3 regions of the Thalassospira sp. B30-1 genome follow, and region 1 is predicted to be linked to each of the others. Evidence: predicted binding sites of a transcription regulator. Region 1 holds the regulator's gene; each other region holds the start of a gene.

Region 1 (6,015 bases):
CGAAGTCGTTGCGCGACGGATCATATGGCCTTGGTGCAACAAGGTCTGAAACCATTCGGCATGTGATTTTCCCCGCAGCCCTGCCCGGTATTGTTGGTGCGGTATTGCTGGCGGTGTCGCGTGCGATTGGGGAAACCATGATCGTTGTGATGGCTGCCGGACTTGCCGCCAACATGACGGTAAACCCGTTGCAGGCCGTGACCACTGTTACCGTGCAGATCGTAACACTTCTGGTCGGTGACCAGGAATTCGACAGTGCCAAAACCCTGTCGGCATTTGCACTGGGTCTGCTTCTTTTCCTTATCACCTTGGGTCTGAACGTGTTTGCCCTTAAGGTTGTTCAGAAGTATCGCGAGAAATATGACTGATATGGCATCGCTTATGGAAGACAGAGCCGCCGCAAAAGTGATCTCTGGCAATCTGCACACGCCGGTTGACTGGGACAGCCCGAAATTGGCACGTAACATTAAAAAACGTTACGCAGCGGAACGCAGGTTCAAGATTTACGGCTTAAGCGCAATTGCCATCGCTCTTATGGCGCTGGTTGTGCTTGGCTATTCGATCATTTCGAAAGGTTATAGTGCCTTTTTCCAGACCTATGTTCAGATGGAAATCTTTTTCGACCCGGCCAAGATTGATCCGGACGGAACAGGTGATCCGGCAATTATTGGCAGGGCCAATTTTGATAGTCTGATCAGGGATGCACTGAGCAAACAGTTCCCGGAAGTGAGCGGACGTAGCGAACGGCGTGATCTCTATGACATTGTTTCGGGCGGGGCATCTTATGATCTGCGCGAGAGGGTGCTTGAAAATCCGTCTCTGATCGGACAGACCCGGAAGGTCTGGCTGATTTCCGGTGACGACTTTGATATGCTCAACAAAGGTTATATCAGTGCAAACACAGACGAAGGCGACCGTCGCCTGAACGATCAGGAAATTGGTTGGTATAATACACTGGTCTCTCAAGGATCGGTCGAAAAGCAGTTCCATACGCGGTTCTTTACCAATGGTGATTCCCGCGAACCGGAATTGGCCGGGATCTGGGGCGCTGCGGTCGGGTCTTTCTATACCCTGGTTGTGACACTGATACTGTCGTTTCCGATTGGTGTTCTGGCGGCGATCTATCTGGAAGAATTTGCACCGCGAAACCGGTTCACGACGATTGTCGAAGTCAACATCAACAACCTTGCGGCTGTGCCGTCGATCGTGTTCGGTCTTCTCGGGCTTGAGGTTTACCTTAATGTCATGCACCTGCCGCGGTCGGCCCCGGTTGTTGGTGGTCTGACGCTGGCCCTCATGACATTGCCGACCATCATCATCGCATCACGTGCGGCGATCAAGGCAGTGCCGCCGTCGATCCGGCAGGCTGCCCTTGGTCTTGGGGCGTCGCCGGTTCAGACGGTGACCCATCACGTGTTACCGCTGGCGATGCCCGGTATTCTGACCGGGACCATCATCGGCATGGCGCAGGCTCTTGGGGAAACCGCACCGCTTCTGATGATCGGTATGGTGGCGTTTATTGTTGATATCCCGGGCGGGGCACTTGATCCGGCGACAGTTCTGCCGGTGCAGATTTATCTGTGGGCGGATAGTCCGGAACGTGCCTTTGTCGAGAAGACTTCGGCGGCCATCATGGTCTTGCTGGGCTTCCTGATTCTGATGAACGGATTGGCCGTGTATCTGCGCAAGAAATTTGAACGGAAGTGGTAAAATGGCTGTTGTAACTCAAAGCGCAATGACGGCAGAGCCGTCAGTCACTAGCCCGAAAATGACGGCCCGTGACCTCAATCTTTTCTACGGCGACAACCAGGCGCTTTTTGATGTCAATCTTGACATTGTCGAACGTCAGGTCACAGCACTTATCGGCCCGTCGGGCTGCGGCAAATCAACCTTCCTGCGGTGCATGAACCGCATGAATGACACGATTGACGGTGTCACGATCAAGGGCAAGGTAACGCTTGATGACCGTGATATCTATGACAAGGCAATCGACGTTGTTCAGTTGCGCGCGCGCATTGGCATGGTGTTCCAGAAACCGAACCCGTTCCCGAAGTCGATTTATGACAACGTGGCCTATGGCCCACGTATTCACGGTCTGGTGAATTCGCGCGACGAGCTCGATGAAATCGTCATGACCTCGCTTGAACGGGCGGGTCTACTGAAAGAAGTCAAAGACCGTCTGCCGGAACCGGCAACCGGTCTTTCTGGTGGGCAGCAGCAGCGTCTTTGCATTGCACGTGCGGTTGCCGTCAGCCCCGAAGTCATCCTGATGGATGAACCGTGTTCGGCACTTGACCCGATTGCAACCGCAAAGGTCGAGGAACTGATCGACGAGCTTCGTTCGAACTACACCATTGTGATCGTGACGCACTCCATGCAGCAGGCTGCCCGCGTGTCGCAGCGCACGGCGTTTTTCCATCTCGGCAAGCTGGTCGAAGTGGGCGAAACCGATCAGATTTTCACCAATCCCAAGGACGAGCGCACCAAGGGATACATTACGGGTCGCTTCGGTTAAGTCCGGGCAGGAGTATTTTCGATGGTCGATGAGAAACATCATATCGTCAGTTCGTTTGACGAAGAACTGACCCGTCTGAACAACATCATTTCGCAGATGGGCGGGCTTGCCGAAAGTCAGCTGATTTCCGCCATTCGTGCGATCGTTAAACGGGATTCTGAACTGGCCGAGAAGGTCATTCTTTCCGATCACCGTATCGATACGCTGGAACAGGAAGTGCAGGATTTTGCCGTACGTCTTCTGGCCCTGCGTCAGCCGATGGCAGATGACCTGCGACAGGTGGTGACCGCGCTTAAACTGTCCAACGATCTAGAACGTATCGGTGATCTGGCGAAAAATATCGCCAAGCGTGCGCAGGTTCTTAACCAGGTGCCGCCGATCCGCCCGGTTCAGGTGATCCCGAACATGGCCAAGCTGTGCCAGGAAATCATCAAGGACGTTCTGGATGCCTATATCGAAGGTGATGCGGAAAAGGCCCAGCGTGTCTGGGCGCGCGATCAGGAAGTTGACGATATGTACAATTCCCTGTTCCGTGAACTGCTGACCTATATGATGGAAGATCCGCGTAACATCACGGCATCGACCCATCTGCTGTTTATCGCCAAGAATATCGAACGTATTGGCGATCATGCGACCAACATTGCCGAAACGATCTATTACCGGATCAAGGGCGAAGACCTGCCGATGGATACTCGGCCAAAAAATGACGCGGCGAACTTTGCCGTCGTAGAACCGAATGAGTGACACTGGAGCATAGGAAGATGGACCCAACGGTTCTTATCGTCGAGGACGAAGCTGCAATCGTAACCATGTTGCGCTACAACCTCGAACGCGAGGGGATGCAGGTTGTCGAAGCCGGGGACGGTGACGAAGCGTTGAAAATTCTGGCCGAAACCCATGTCGATCTGGTCCTTCTGGACTGGATGCTGCCGGTGATGTCAGGGATCGAGGTTTGCCGCCAGATCCGCCGGAAGCCTGAAAGCCGCGATTTGCCGGTGATCATGGTTACGGCGCGTGGCGAAGAAGGCGACCGCATCCGCGGCCTTGATACCGGGGCCGATGATTATGTAACCAAGCCGTTTGCGATTGGTGAATTGCTGGCCCGTATTCGCGCACTTCTGCGTCGATCCGGTCCGGCGCAACCACAAGGGCAGTTGATCTATTCCGATATCGAAATGGATCTGGCCGCCCATCGTGTCAGTCGTAACGGCAAGGCTATCCATCTTGGCCCAACCGAATTCCGTCTGCTGCGTTATTTCCTGGAACATCCGGGGCGGGTTTTCTCGCGCGAGCAGCTTCTGAATGCGGTTTGGGGGCCGAATATCTATGTCGAAACCCGCACGGTTGACGTTCACATTCGTCGTCTGCGCAAGGCATTGAATGACGTCAAGGGAACGCGCGATGTGATCCGCACGGTTCGTGCTGCTGGCTATGCACTGGATGTCGAAGCCGCTTGATTGCGGTTATTCTGGAAGACGAAACGAAAGACCCCCATTCTCGTGATGGGGGTCTTTGTGTTTCAGGTGCTTTTCCTGGATTTTGCCGGTTTGGCAGTTTTTTGTGCCTGGTCTTCGGTTTTTTGGCGCGCGGTGCGCGGGGCAAGTTCGTTCATCAGCAGCATATCGGCACGCCGGAACTTGGCTATTTCGATATCGATATCTTCCTGCGGGATATCGCAGGCCGCCAGAACGTGATCGGACAGGCGTAAACCGGTTTCAAGTACCTCGGGGATGGCCGCATCGGCACCACTGCGTGACAGCGGACCGATATGGGTGATGTCCTGGGCACGGGCAAAGATTTTCAGATGCGGATAATGCTGTCGCAGCAAGGCGACGGTCTTTTCGGTTGCGTGCGGGTTGCCCATGGCAACGGCGGCAATATGGGCCTGTTCGGTATGGGCGGCACGAAATGTTTCCGGTCGGGACCCATCGGCAAAATAAACAGGCAGACCTTCGGCTCGGCCACGCGAAACCTGTTGGGCATCGGATTCCAGAACGATAAACGGGATTTCCTTGGTGCGCAGCAGACGGGCCAGAACCCGGCCGACGCGCCCGCAACCAATCACCAGAACATGTTTCTGAATGCCGTCGGTTTCATCCGAGATCTCGCTTAGCTGATCGGTTTCCTTTGGATGAAGCTTCTGTTCGATGCGGTGGCCGAGCGAAATCAAAGTCGGCGTCAGACCCATCGAAATCGCAACCACCGGGATCAGCATCACGGCGATGTCAATCGGAACCGCCCCGTTCTGCGATGCCAGTGCAAGCATGACGAAGGCGAATTCACCACCGGCGGCCAGGCTCATGGCGACCCGAATTGAAGATGCACGGTTAAAGCCGATCAGCAGGGACAATCCGAAAAGAACCGCTGCCTTTATGACCAGAAGCCCGATCAGCCACAAAATGATCGTTCCGGCCTGACCGATGACCACATTGGCATTGACCGACATTCCCACAGACATGAAGAACAGCGACAGGAAAACACCGCGAAATGGCGAAATGTCGGCTTCGATCTGATGGCGGAATTCGGTTTCGGCCAACATTACCCCGGCGATAAAGGCACCAAGCGCCATTGAAAGGCCCGCGGCTTCGGTCAATGTGCTGGCAGCCAGAACGACAAACAGGGTCCCGATTGCAAAAAGTTCCGGGTTTTTAAGAGCCGCAATATACCGAAACAGTCGCGGCAGGAGATAACGACCGGTCAGCAACAATACAGCAACCGCCCCCACACCGCTTAGTGCGCTGATCCAGGGGCTGGTTTCGCTCCCGGCATTGCCAGCGGCCTGCACCATGATCAGGAAGGGACCAACCGCAACGTCCTGCAACAGCAGGATGGCAAGGGCTGCACGCCCGAAACGTGTGTGCAACTGGCGTTCATCAGAAAGCTGTTTAAGGATAATGGCTGTTGATGACAGGGCCAGTGCTCCGGCAATCACGATGGAGGCGGGCATATCGTAATTGATCAGCAGCAATACACCGAACATCACGGCCATCGTGACGCCGATCTGCAGGAAACCAAGGGTCGCGAACCGGCCCCCAATCACGCGCAGGCGTTCGCGCGACAATTCAAGACCGATCATGAACAGCAGAAAGACAATGCCAAGCTCGGCGACGGTTGAAATGTCTTCGCGGTCACTGATCAGGCCAAAACCGAAAGGGCCGATGCAAAAGCCGCCGATCAGGAAACCGATGATCGAGTTCGCACGTAATTTCTGTGCCAGCGGGACGGCAATCACCGCGGCGGTCAGGACAAGGAACAGCTCGAAAAGAACGCTGTGTGACATGATGGATTATGCGTCCGGCGCAGATAGGCGTGTAAAGGAAGTCGTTCAAATCAGGATAGCGGAAATACCCCTATGATTTCTATGGAAATTTCGCGTATGAGAGGGCATCTGTGATGGATGACACGTCTTAAGAGCAGGCGACCGCGACGATTGCTTTCGGTATGCGTGCCAGTGTGGGAACCGCATCACACCGATGTGACGAATGGTATTACGACGGGAC
Region 2 (6,015 bases), 1.4 Mb from region 1:
ATGACAGAGCAACTCCACGATATCGTGGAACAGACGATTGCCCAAGGTGTTGGCGCACGGGTTTTTCCATTGCGGTGGAAAGGACGGCGTATCTGGATCAAACAGGCTGTCCGGCCAAAGCAAAAGGGCTGGCACCGCTTGCAGCGTTTTGTCGCAACCCTGACGCGGATACCGATGTTGCGCCCGACAGTGTCGCCAGGCGGCAAGGCCGGTCTGGCAAGCGAGGCTGAAGTCCTTCATGCCCTGAACCGTGCAGGCGTTCTGGTGCCTGATCTTCTCGAAGTCGCCGATAACTGGATCGCTATTGGCGATAACGGGGCGATCTTGCAAACCGTAATCAGCGATGCGGTCAAGGGTGGGGATGAAGCACGTGTTGCTGAACTGATTGCCATGGCCGGAACTGCATTGGCGGATTTGCATGCCAATGGTTTTGCGCATGGCGCCCCTCTTTTGCGCAACATGACCATTCGGGATGATGGCAGGATCGGTTTTATTGATTTCGAAGAAGACCCCAATAAACGTATGCCATTGCCCGACGCACAGGCGCGCGACATTCTGCTGTTTGTGTTTTCCATACAGCGCGGTTTTAAACGTCGTCCCGATCTTTTGCGTTCCGGATGGCAGGCTTATCTGAGCCGCAGTGGCATGACCGCACCACAGATGAAACCTCTGTCCCGTATCGTGGCGGTTATCCGGCCGGTTTATGTCGCGCTTAAACCGTTCCGTCGGTGGCTTGGGACGGATGCGATCAATGCGATGCGGGCATATGGCACTCTACGCCGAAGCCTGCGAGGGAAAGAAACCCCGCAGGACGGATCCCAGCTTGCCAGATAATAAATAAATGGCTGCCAGTTATTGCGCCGGCATGACAATCGCCGGTTCTTTTGCTTCGGTTATGTCTTCAACGGCCAGACGTTTGGCTGCCGCCCCGTCAAACCCGCCTGAAAACGGTGCCAGATTGTGCAGGAACTGACTGGCGGAATTGCGCCAGCTATATTGTTCTGCGAGTGCGCGCGCATCCTTGCCGTCAAGTTCAAGGGCCGCCATCGCCGCCTTGCGAAGGTCGGCATCAATGGCGCCTGCCTTGGTCCCGCGCACGATGTCGGCTGGTCCCTGAACCGGGAAAACCGCAACCGGTGTTCCGGACGCCATCGCCTCAAGGATGACAAGGCCGAAAGTGTCGGTTTTGCTTGGGAAGACAAAAACGTCTGCCGATGCGAAACAGACAGCCAGTTCTTCGCCAACCTTTTTCCCAAGAAACTGTGCATTCGGGTATTTCGATTTGAGTTCCGCCAGTTGCGGCCCGTCGCCGACAACAAATTTTGTCCCCGGTAGGTCAAGGTCAAGGAAATGGCCGATATTCTTTTCAACCGCCACCCGACCGACAAACAGCCAGTGCGGTTTTGGGAAATCCCCGAAACTTGCATCGGGTCGCGGTTTGAACAGGTTAAGGTCAACACCCCGCGACCAGATATTCAGCCTGTTAAAGCCGCGATCAGCCAGCTCTTCGCGAAGCGATTCCGTGGCCACCATGACCGATTGTGATTTGTTATGGAACCGCCGCATCCCGCGATAGGAAATCGAAAGCGGCAGCCGTGTCCGCGCATGCAGATATTCCGGGAACCGGGTGTGATAGGCTGATGAAAACGGTAGTTCGCGTTTCAGGCAATAAGCACGTGCCGCCTGACCCAATGGGCCCTCGGTCGCGATATGGATCGCAACCGGTTGCAGGGCATCAATCATCCGGGCCAGTTTGCGTTTGGCAAACAGGGCCAACCGGATTTCAGGATAGGTCGGGCAGGGGATCGTCCGGAATTGATCAGGCGAGATGATATGCACATCATGTCCCATCTCGCCCAGTTCGCTGCGCACGGTTTCAAGGGTGCGCACCACACCATTTACCTGAGGATACCAGGCATCGGATACGATCAAAATTCTCATGCGGTCTTTCCAATTGGCGTGCCGCTGTTCTTTTTGGAACTGGCATTGGCAGCACGGTTATTGTCCCCGACAACCCGAAACAGCGACATCAGTTTGCCCAATCCAAGGGATGGGGCACTGGCAGCATCGCGGCCGGGTTGGGAATGTGTCATCGCCATCTGGCGCATTTCAGCCCAGTACAGCAGTTCAAGCTTGCCGTTCTGGTCTTCGGTAAGGGCCGTGCAGCTTTCAACCCAGTCGCCGTCATTGCAGTAAAGGACATCGCCAATCATGCGTTTTTCTGCATGATGGATATGGCCGCATACAACACCGTCCACCTTGCGCTTGGCAGCTTCGTGGGCGACGGCATTTTCAAAATTGCAGACGAACTGAACGGCGTTCTTGACCCGGTTCTTAAGATAGGCCGACAGTGACCAGTATCCGTAACCCAGTTTGCGACGGATGCCGTTATAATAACGGTTCAGGACAATCGCGAGGTTGTAGGCCGTATCACCCAGATAGGCGAGCCACTTGGCATATTTGACCACACCGTCAAACTCGTCGCCGTGAATGATCAGAAGCTTTCTGCCATCCGCCGTCTCGTGAATGTCGTTCATCTTGACTTCGACATGTCCAAAGGTCATATCGACAAACTCACGGGCGAATTCATCATGGTTGCCGGGGACAAAAATGACCTTTGCCCCGTTCTTGGCCTTTTCCATGATTGTCGTGATAACGGCGTGGTGGCTTTCGGGCCAGTACCAGCTTTTCTTGAGCCGCCAGCCGTCAATGATATCGCCGACCAGATAATAGGTATCTGCCGTCACTTCATTGAGGAAATCCAAAAGAAGATCTGCCTGACATCCACGCGTTCCGAGATGGACGTCTGAAATCCAGACCGTGCGGTAATGCGGTTGCAGCGTCATCGCTGTCATTGCCGCTCCTCCGTATCCTGCCAAAAGGATGGCTGGAATTCGACGGTTTTACATGCCGAATAGTGTCCCCAACCAGTAATGGTTTAAAACAAATCGCGCGAATATATAACCCGTTCATATAAATTTATCGGTTCTGTCAATATACTGTTACATGTTTCATTTTCTATAAAGAGAACGCGAAAGTAATGTTTCATTTTTATTACGGAAGTTTTTCGCAATGACCCATTCCGGGGTGACTGTTATCTTCAATCCGCGCGCTGGCGGGAATAAACAACGTTTCCTTTCAAGCATTTTGCAAAAAGCCGGTGTAAAGGTTGAATTGTTACAGACAACCCATCCCGGTCATGCCCGCGAACTGGCGCGCAAGGTGCGTGCCCATCAACGGCTGTTTGTTGCCGGTGGCGATGGATCACTGAACGAGGCCCTCAACGGCCTGCTTGATGCCCAGATCGAAGGTCACGAAGTCCCGCCGCTTGGCATCATTCCGCTGGGAACTGCCAATGTTCTGGCGGTCGAGGTCGGGCTTGAAATCCGCGCACAGGCGATTGCCGATTATATCAACAATCCGGCCCAGGTTTGGGTGCGGCCCGGTCTGGTCAATGGCCGGGCATTCTTTTTGATGGTCGGCATGGGGGCGGATGCCGATACGGTCGCAAATGTGTCACTGAAACTCAAAAGACTGATCGGCAAGGGTGCCTATGTGATCGAAGGTTTGCGCAATATTATCTTTCCGCATCACCGCGATTTCGAAGTTAATATCGGGCGCGAACAATATCGCGTTGCCGGTGTGGTTGCGACCCATGCCAAGCATTATGGCGGGGCGTTTGTGATTTCCCCCGATGCCAAACTGACCGATAACAGTCTTGATGTCGTGCTGATGCCCGGCAGCGGCTTTATGGCGCTGGCACGCTACGGGATTGCTTTGACCCTGAACCGTTTGCATGCGCAAACCGACGTGTCGGTCGTGCAGACCGAACGTCTGACCATCACCAGCCATTGCGGCCCCGCACCCTTGCAGATTGACGGCGAAAGTGCCGGTAAACTGCCGTGTGAAATCAGCCTGTCACCTTATCCGGTGCGGGTTATGGTGCCTCAGGCCTATGCCGACCAATGCAATGGCCGCCAAAATGAAAACAGGGATGCGCAAAACGCACCCCTGTTACAAATCACATCCAGATAAAAAGTCGGCTTATTGCCCGGCCAGCGTCATGCCATCAATCCGGATTGTCGGGGCATTCGTGCCGTATTTGAAGGTCAGGTCATTGGCCGGAACAGCCGTTTTGAACATGTCCTTCAGGTTTCCGGCAACCGTGATTTCGGAAACCGGATAGGCCAGTTCGCCATTTTCGATCCAGAAGCCCGATGCCCCGCGCGAATAATCACCTGTCACGCCGTTGACACTGCTGCCGATCATTTCGGTGATGTAAAGGCCCTGCTTGATATCCTTGATCATGTCGGCGGGCGAAATGGTGCCCGGTTCCATGTAAAGGTTGGTGGTGGATGGTCCCGGCAGGCTTCCGGCCCCGCGCGATGCGTTGCCGGTCGATTTCAGGCCAAGCTGGCGGGCGGACCGCAAATCCATGATCCAGGTCTTCAGAACACCATTTTCAATCAGATGGCGTTTCTCGTTGGCGACGCCTTCGGCGTCAAACGGTTTGGACCGCAGGCCACGTTTGCGGTGCGGGTTATCAATGATGTTGATCCCCGGCGCAAAGATTTCCTTGCCCATGGCATCCAGAAGGAAGCTGGTGCCGCGTGCAATGCCCGATCCGTTGATCGCACCGGCCAGATGGCCGACGAGGGATGCCGAAACACGCGGATCATAAATCACCGGCACCTGCGTGCTTTTCACCTTGCGCGGGTTCAACCGTTTCAGGGTCTTTTCCGCCGCTTTCAGGCCAATCTCGACCGGATCGCGCAGATCGGTCGAAAACACCGCACTGTCATAATCATAATCGCGTTCCATCCCGGTGCCGGTTCCGGCAAGGACCGATACGGAAATGTGGCTGCCGCTGCCGGCATAGGAATTGGCAAAGCCGTTGGTCGCGGCAAGCGTGATCTGGTGGGTGCCCCAACCGGCATCCGCGCCCTCGGAATTGGTGATACCTTCAACCGACCGTGCAGCCTCTTCACAGGCGGTCGCCCATGCCATCAGTTTTTCCTGGCTGACTTCGCCCGGCTCGCAAAGCTCAAGCGCCTCGACATCAAATGTTTCGGCCAGTTCGGAGGGATCGGCAATGCCACAGAACGGGTCTTCGGGGGCGTTTTTCGCCATCGCAACGGCGCGCTCGACCAGTTCGTTCAACGCGCTTTCGCTGGTATCCGATGACGACACAACCGCCTGCTGCTTGCCGATCAGAACACGCAGGCCAAGATCGGCCCCCTCGGATCGTTCAAGCTTTTCCATCTTGCCCAGTCGCTGCGATACCGAAAGTGACGTGCCTTCGACATAAACGGCATCCGCATCGTCGGCACCCGCCTTTTTTGCGCGCGCCAGCAGGTCGGTGATGCGATCGAGTGTCATATCGGTTTTGGGCATGGAAGCTCCCTTTGGTCGGAATGTGGTTTCCTATGGTTATAGGCAGGCTGATCGCTTTTCGCAAAGGGCAAGAAAAGGCAGTCGCCTGAAAGACCCAACCAGATACCGTCTGACGCACATTTGAATGATCCATTTGGCGAAAGCCGATCTTTGGTCATTTTTTCTTCGCAAGTTGCTATTATGACCTGAAATCCGAACCGGGACGAACCGGAAACCTGCAAGAGAATGACGGGAAACACACGTGCGAAACCTGTTTGTGGCAACACTGCTTCTGGGCACTTCCCTGACGATGTTGCAAGCTGATGCGCAAGAAGCCAAAACCGCGGCACCAAGCGATACGATGGCAGCACCAGTCACCGCCAATGATCTTTACCGCGAAATGCGCATTCAGGCCGGACAATATGCCGCGCAAAACCGTCATCAGGTTCTGGTCGGGGATTTTACCTGTGACGATATCAATGACCAGATCGTCGGCTGGGTGGATCGTGACAATCCCGAGGGACCGTTTTTCGATGTCCTGATGGTCACCAGGCACAATGGTCAATTACATTCCGAATTCAAACAGATCCCGTTTGCGCAATCGGAACAATACGCCCTTTGCATCGACGATAAAACCGCCCC
Region 3 (6,015 bases), 1.4 Mb from region 1:
TATCGAGGAAGCGGCCTATCTTGCCGCCCTGCCAAAGGCACCGTCGAATTATCATCCGGTCCGCAATCATGACGAAGCCAAAGCGCGCCGTAACTGGGTGATTGGCCGGATGCTCGAAGAAAAATTCATCACCGAGGCCGAAGCCCAGAACGCGTGGGCAAGCCCGCTGATTGCCAAGGAACGCCAGTCTGTCGATACCTATCGTGCTGATTTCTTCGCCGAGGAAGTCCGCCGCCAGCTGGTCGACCGTTACGGCGAAAACATGCTTTATGATGGCGGGCTGTCGGTCCGCTCGACGGTTGATCCGCGCCTGCAGACCATTGCCGATCAGGCGCTGATCGAAGGGCTTGTGGAATACGACCGTCGTCATGGCTGGCGCGGTCCGATCACCAATATCGATCTGGCCGATGACTGGCAGCAGAAACTGCGCGAAGTCGAAACACCCAATGATTTGCCATGGGACAAGGCCGTTGTTCTGCGTGTCAGTGCCGAAGAAGCAACCCTTGGCCTTCTGTCGGGCAAGCAGGGCCGCATTCCGCTTCGCTTCCTGACATGGGCGCGTCCGTGGAAAGAAGGCCAGAAGCTTGGTGCTGCGGTCAACAGCCCATCAGATGTTCTGTCGCCGGGTGATGTGATCTATGTGCGGCATTTTGCGGAACTTGATGGCGAAGAACTGCCGCCCAATACCTATGGCCTGCGCCAGATTCCTGCGGTCAATGGGGCGCTTGTCGCGATGGACCCGCATACCGGGCGTGTTTTGGCAATGTCGGGCGGTTTTTCGCATGACATGTCGAAATTCAACCGCGCGACCCAGGCCCGTCGTCAGCCCGGTTCTGCCTTCAAGCCGTTTGTTTACCTGGCCGCCCTTGATCAGGGCTTTACCCCGTCGACCCTGGTGCTTGATGCGCCATTCGTGATTGATCAGGGGCCAGGGCTTGGTAAATGGAAGCCGGGCAACTATAGCGGCAAGTTCTATGGTCCTTCGACCATGCGTCTGGGGATCGAACTGTCGCGTAACCTGATGACGGTACGTCTGGCGCAGACAATCGGCATGGACAAGGTTGCCGATTACGCGCAACGTTTCGGTGTTGTCGATGATATGCCACAGGTTCTTTCGATGGCGCTTGGTGCGGCGGAAACCACCGTCATGCGCATGACGGCGGCCTATGCGGAATTTGTCAATGGCGGCAAGAAAATCACCCCGACCCTGATTGACCGCATTCAGAACCGTCGCGGTGAAGTGATCTATCGTCGTGACGAACGCCAGTGTGCGGAATGTCAGGATGTCGATTTCCGCAATCAGATGCCCCCTGAACTGCCCGATACCCGTGAACAGCTTACCGACCCGGCAAGCGCGTTCCAGATGGTATCGATGCTTGAAGGTGTGGTTGAACGCGGAACCGGTCGTCGCATTCGCGAACTCGGTTATCCGCTGGCGGGTAAAACCGGTACCACGAACGATAGCCGCGATGCATGGTTTGTCGGCTTCTCGCCCGATCTTGCGGTTGGTGTTTATGTCGGCTTTGACGATAACCGCTCGCTTGGCGATCAGGAGCAGGGGGCCAGTGCCGCCGCCCCGATCTTCAAGCAGTTCATGGGCGATGCATTAAAGGGCACAAAGGCCGTGCCATTCCGTACACCGCCGGGCATTCGCATGGTCCGCGTTGAAGCCCGTTCCGGCCTTCCGGCCCGTCCAGGGGATCAGAATGTGATCTGGGAAGCTTTCAAACCCGGCACCATTCCGTCATCGAATGACAACGTCATTGATGGTGGCGATGCCGGTTACAGCGGTGTCGGTGCCGAAGGCAATACCGGCGGCGTTTCAAGCCCGGGTGGTATTTACTGATCTTTGCCGCGCTTTTGCGGGAATGTTTAAGGGGCCGGATGCAATCGCATCCGGTCTTTTTCATTTGAAAACGAGGCGGGGCTGCAAACGTCGTATTGCGCGCGCCAGTGTCATCAAATGTTGATAAAACCATCAAGAGGCCGCAACGGTCCTGTCATTTGAATTTGTCATACTCTTCAAGGTGTTACTTCAAATTTTGAAGGGGTTCTTTCAATGTCTTTTCGTCTTTCCCGCCGAAAATTCCTGACCACGACCGCCTCTGTAACCGCCACGGCCGGTGCGGCATCGGCGATGGGTGGATTTTTCATGCCGTCCATTTCGCGTGCGGCAGATCGTCCAATGATCACCCATGGGGTGCAAAGTGGTGACGTCACCGCCAATTCCGCTTGTATCTGGGGCCGTGCGGATCGTGCGTCACGGATGATTACCGAAATTGCCACAACGGAAAACTTTTCACGATCCGTCAGAATTCCGCATGTCGATGTTCTGCCGGAACGTGATTTTGCCGGCAAGCTTGCCCTGAATGATCTGCCAGCCGGGCAGGACGTGTTTTATAAAATCCATTTCGAAAATCTTGATGATGGACGGGCATCGTCCGAACCGGTGATCGGTCATTTCCGCACCGCACCGGCGGCAAAACGCAATATCCGGTTTGGCTGGTCGGGCGATACGGCCGGGCAGGGCTGGGGCATTGACGAGGATCGCGGCGGCATGAAAACCTATGCCACGATCACAAAACACAACCCGGATTTCTTCATCCATTCCGGCGATACCATCTATGCCGATGGCCCGTTTGCCGAACAGGCAAAAATGCCCGATGGTGATATCTGGAAAAACATCACGACCGAGGATACCGGCAAGGTCGCCGAAACCCTTGCCGAGTTTCGCGGCAATTACAAATACAACATGCTTGATAAGAATGTCCGCGAATTCAACCGCCTGATCCCGGTCTATTACCAGTGGGACGACCACGAAGTGACCAACAACTGGTATCCCGGTGAAATGCTGACCGGGGATGATCGTTACAGCGAAAAATCGGTATCCCTATTGGCCGCACGTGCCAACCGGGCATTTCGTGAAATGCTGCCAATCACCGAACATGCAAGCGAACCGGGGCGGGTATATCGCAAGGTGTCCTATGGTCCGTCGCTTGAGATATTCTTCCTTGATATGCGTACCTACCGCGCTGCGAACGATGCCAATAACAGCCCGGAACCCAATGACAAGACAACCTTCCTTGGCCGGGAGCAGATCGAATGGCTTAAACGCAGCCTGCTGAATTCCAAGGCAACCTGGAAAGTTATTGCTGCGGATATGCCAATTGGCATGATTGTCTATGATGACTGGAAAAACAAAAGCACCTTTGAAAATCTGGCCAATGGTGATGGTGCACCGGCCGGGCGCGAACTTGAAATTGTTGAATTGCTGCGTTTCATCAAATCGGCCCGCATTCTCAACACCGTCTGGCTGACAGCGGATGTGCATTATACCGCCGCCCACTACTATGACCCGAACAAGGCCCGGTTCCAGGATTTCGATCCGTTCTGGGAGTTCGTTTCCGGCCCGCTGCATGCCGGAACGTTTGGCCCGAATGACATGGATAATACATTCGGTCCGCAGGTGATGTATACCAAACATCCAACTGAGGAACAGGGCGTTAATCTGCCGCCATCCTTTGGCCTGCAATTCTTTGGCCTTGTCGATATCGACGCCGAAAACGAACAGTTCCGCGTGTCGCTTCGTGATGTGGCGGACGAAGAACTCTATACCGTGACGCTTGATCCGGTTTACAGCTAACCCACGCAATACCCCCTTTAAACCCGGCGCATTTGATGTGCCGGGTTTTTCCATGCCTGCCGTGCGTCCCCGCGGGGGTTTCAATCGGGGCAAAAACTGCTATAAGCGCCGCCGAAGTTGCTGCGATCCTTCGCGGCCTTACAGAATTTCATATGAATAACGGAGACATCAATGCGCGCCGAAGCACAGGCATTGGTCGATGAAATCAAGCAGTCGATGGCACTGCTGAGGAGGCATCTTTGACTGGGATAACGCTCTTAGACGCCTCGACGAACTGAACGCGCTGGCCGAAGATCCCACATTGTGGGACAAGCCGGAAAACGCGCAGAAAGTCATGCAGGAACGTACCCGGCTTGACGATGCCATCAATGGTTACAAGGCCCTTGCCCAGGAACTCGAAGACAATATCGGTCTGATCGAACTTGGCGAAGCCGAAGGTGATGACGAAACCGTTGCCGAGGCCGAGCAGGGCCTGCGCGATATCCGCGAAATCGCCGCCAAGCGCGAACTTGAAAGCCTGCTTTCGGGCGAGGCGGATGCCAATGACGCCTATCTCGAAATCCACGCCGGTGCCGGCGGGACCGAGGCACAGGACTGGGCCAGCATGCTGGCGCGCATGTATGTGCGCTGGGCGGAGTCCAAGGGCTACAAGCTTGAAATGCTCGAAGAAAGCGATGGCGAGGAAGCCGGCATCAAATCTGTGACCTATAAAGTCACCGGTCATAATGCCTATGGCTGGCTTAAAAACGAGGTCGGTGTGCATCGTCTGGTGCGTATTTCGCCCTATGACAGTGCCGCGCGCCGCCATACCAGCTTCTCGTCCTGTTGGGTCTATCCGGTGATTGATGACGACATCAATATCGAGGTGCTCGACAAGGACCTTCGGATTGATACCTACCGCGCATCGGGTGCCGGTGGTCAGCACGTTAACAGAACGGACTCGGCGGTGCGTATCACGCATATTCCGACCGGTATCGTCGCCCAGTGCCAGAACGACCGTTCACAGCACAAAAACCGCGATACCGCGATGAAGATGCTCAAAGCCCGCCTGTACGAGGCCGAACTTCAGAAACGCGAAGCCGAAGCCCAGGCGCTTGAGGATACCAAATCCGATATCGGCTGGGGCCATCAGATCCGCTCCTACGTGTTGCAGCCCTATCAGATGATCAAGGACCTGCGCACCGGTGTCGAAACATCCGACACCCAGGGCGTTCTGAACGGCGATCTTGATGCCTTCATGGCCGCCGCCCTGGCCGCCAAGGTCACCGGCTCTGCCGGTGAAGTCGAAGACATCGATTGATCCGAACCGGATTGCTAAACAAAACACCCCGCACAGGAAACTGGCGGGGTGTTTTTATGCAAAAGGGTCGCCGATTGCCCGTAAAAATCCCGCTTCTGTCATAGTCTCGCCTGATATGTGTGGCAGTGTGTTGCCGATAAGCAAAATCCGTTGAAAAACGAAAGGGCCAAGTCTTTGAAAAATAGGGCCTCGGCGGGTTTTGCATCTTGAGTAAACGTCTATCAGTCAGGTGAAGTCCAAAAATGCCGCGTCAGTCCCATGGCCAGGTCGCTGTTGGCGACCAGTTCAAACTTGCCACCCCGAATGGTCCCATTTTCGAGGTCATCAAAATCCGCGAAATGAGACCGGTTGATCATGCCCTGATCACCAAGGTTCGGGATCGAAAATCGCCGACGCTTATCGCGGTTACGACCTTGCTGGACCCGGATTTCTATCGCCCTGTTCCCGCCGATCAGCGTTACGAAGACATCAATGATGGCATCCTGCGTGGTTAGGAAACCATCCGGTTCCTGCCGCTATCAATATGCCGCACATAGTGTTTCTCCCGTCCGGTCACAAAACCTGCAATAAATTCTGTTGGCAGGGCGGTTCATTGACGATGAAATGGAAGCCATCAAAAAGCATCAAACATTTCATCGGGAACCGCCCTTATGCCACGCGACGACAGAAACGCCCTTCTTGCCACCCTGTTTGCCACACTTGAAAATGACATCCTGCCCAAAACCCGCATGGGTGTCGCCGCCGGTAACAAGATTTTCGGGGCGGCCCTGTTGCGCAAATCCGATCATTCGCTGGTGCTGGCCGAAACCAACAATGAAACCGAAAACCCGCTTTGGCATGGCGAGGTCCATTGCCTGAAACGGTTTTACGAAATGCCTGCCGATGCGCGCCCTGCAACGTCGGATCTTATTTTCCTGTCAACGCACGAACCCTGTTCGATGTGCCTGTCGGCGATCACCTGGGCCGGGTTTGATAATTTCTATTATTTCTTCAGCCACGAGGATTCCCGCGACGCGTTTGAAATCCCCCATGACCTTAAAATCCTCAAGGAAGTCTTCACCCTTGATGCCGG

What was found. Region 1 encodes PhoB, which activates phosphate uptake and scavenging genes when phosphate is short. Its sites were predicted from a motif close to TNTCATAAAACTGTCA; they were not measured.
Region 2: a site for PhoB is predicted at 3,044-3,059, ahead of IT971_RS02855 (diacylglycerol kinase family protein). Genes of this name have one in related genera too.
Region 3: a site for PhoB is predicted at 1,966-1,981, ahead of IT971_RS12610 (alkaline phosphatase). Genes of this name have one in related genera too.

Annotation. Positions count from the first base shown of each region.
Region 1 is NZ_CP065232.1:4,038,979-4,044,993, reverse strand. Features, by position in the region: gene pstC (phosphate ABC transporter permease subunit PstC) at 1-368, shown strand, start outside; gene pstA (phosphate ABC transporter permease PstA) at 361-1,710, shown strand; gene pstB (phosphate ABC transporter ATP-binding protein PstB) at 1,712-2,515, shown strand; gene phoU (phosphate signaling complex protein PhoU) at 2,537-3,259, shown strand; gene phoB (phosphate regulon transcriptional regulator PhoB) at 3,277-3,972, shown strand; gene IT971_RS18965 (cation:proton antiporter) at 4,035-5,795, opposite strand.
Region 2 is NZ_CP065232.1:629,483-635,497, forward strand. Features, by position in the region: gene IT971_RS02840 (hypothetical protein) at 1-834, shown strand; gene IT971_RS02845 (glycosyltransferase family 1 protein) at 853-1,941, opposite strand; gene IT971_RS02850 (UDP-2,3-diacylglucosamine diphosphatase) at 1,938-2,855, opposite strand; gene IT971_RS02855 (diacylglycerol kinase family protein) at 3,073-4,035, shown strand; gene IT971_RS02860 (TldD/PmbA family protein) at 4,045-5,394, opposite strand; gene IT971_RS02865 (hypothetical protein) at 5,636-6,015, shown strand, end outside.
Region 3 is NZ_CP065232.1:2,601,089-2,607,103, reverse strand. Features, by position in the region: gene IT971_RS12615 (penicillin-binding protein 1A) at 1-1,846, shown strand, start outside; gene IT971_RS12610 (alkaline phosphatase) at 2,060-3,643, shown strand; one part of gene prfB (peptide chain release factor 2) at 3,815-3,883, shown strand; one part of gene prfB (peptide chain release factor 2) at 3,885-4,943, shown strand; gene IT971_RS12600 (hypothetical protein) at 5,186-5,437, shown strand; gene IT971_RS12595 (nucleoside deaminase) at 5,594-6,015, shown strand, end outside.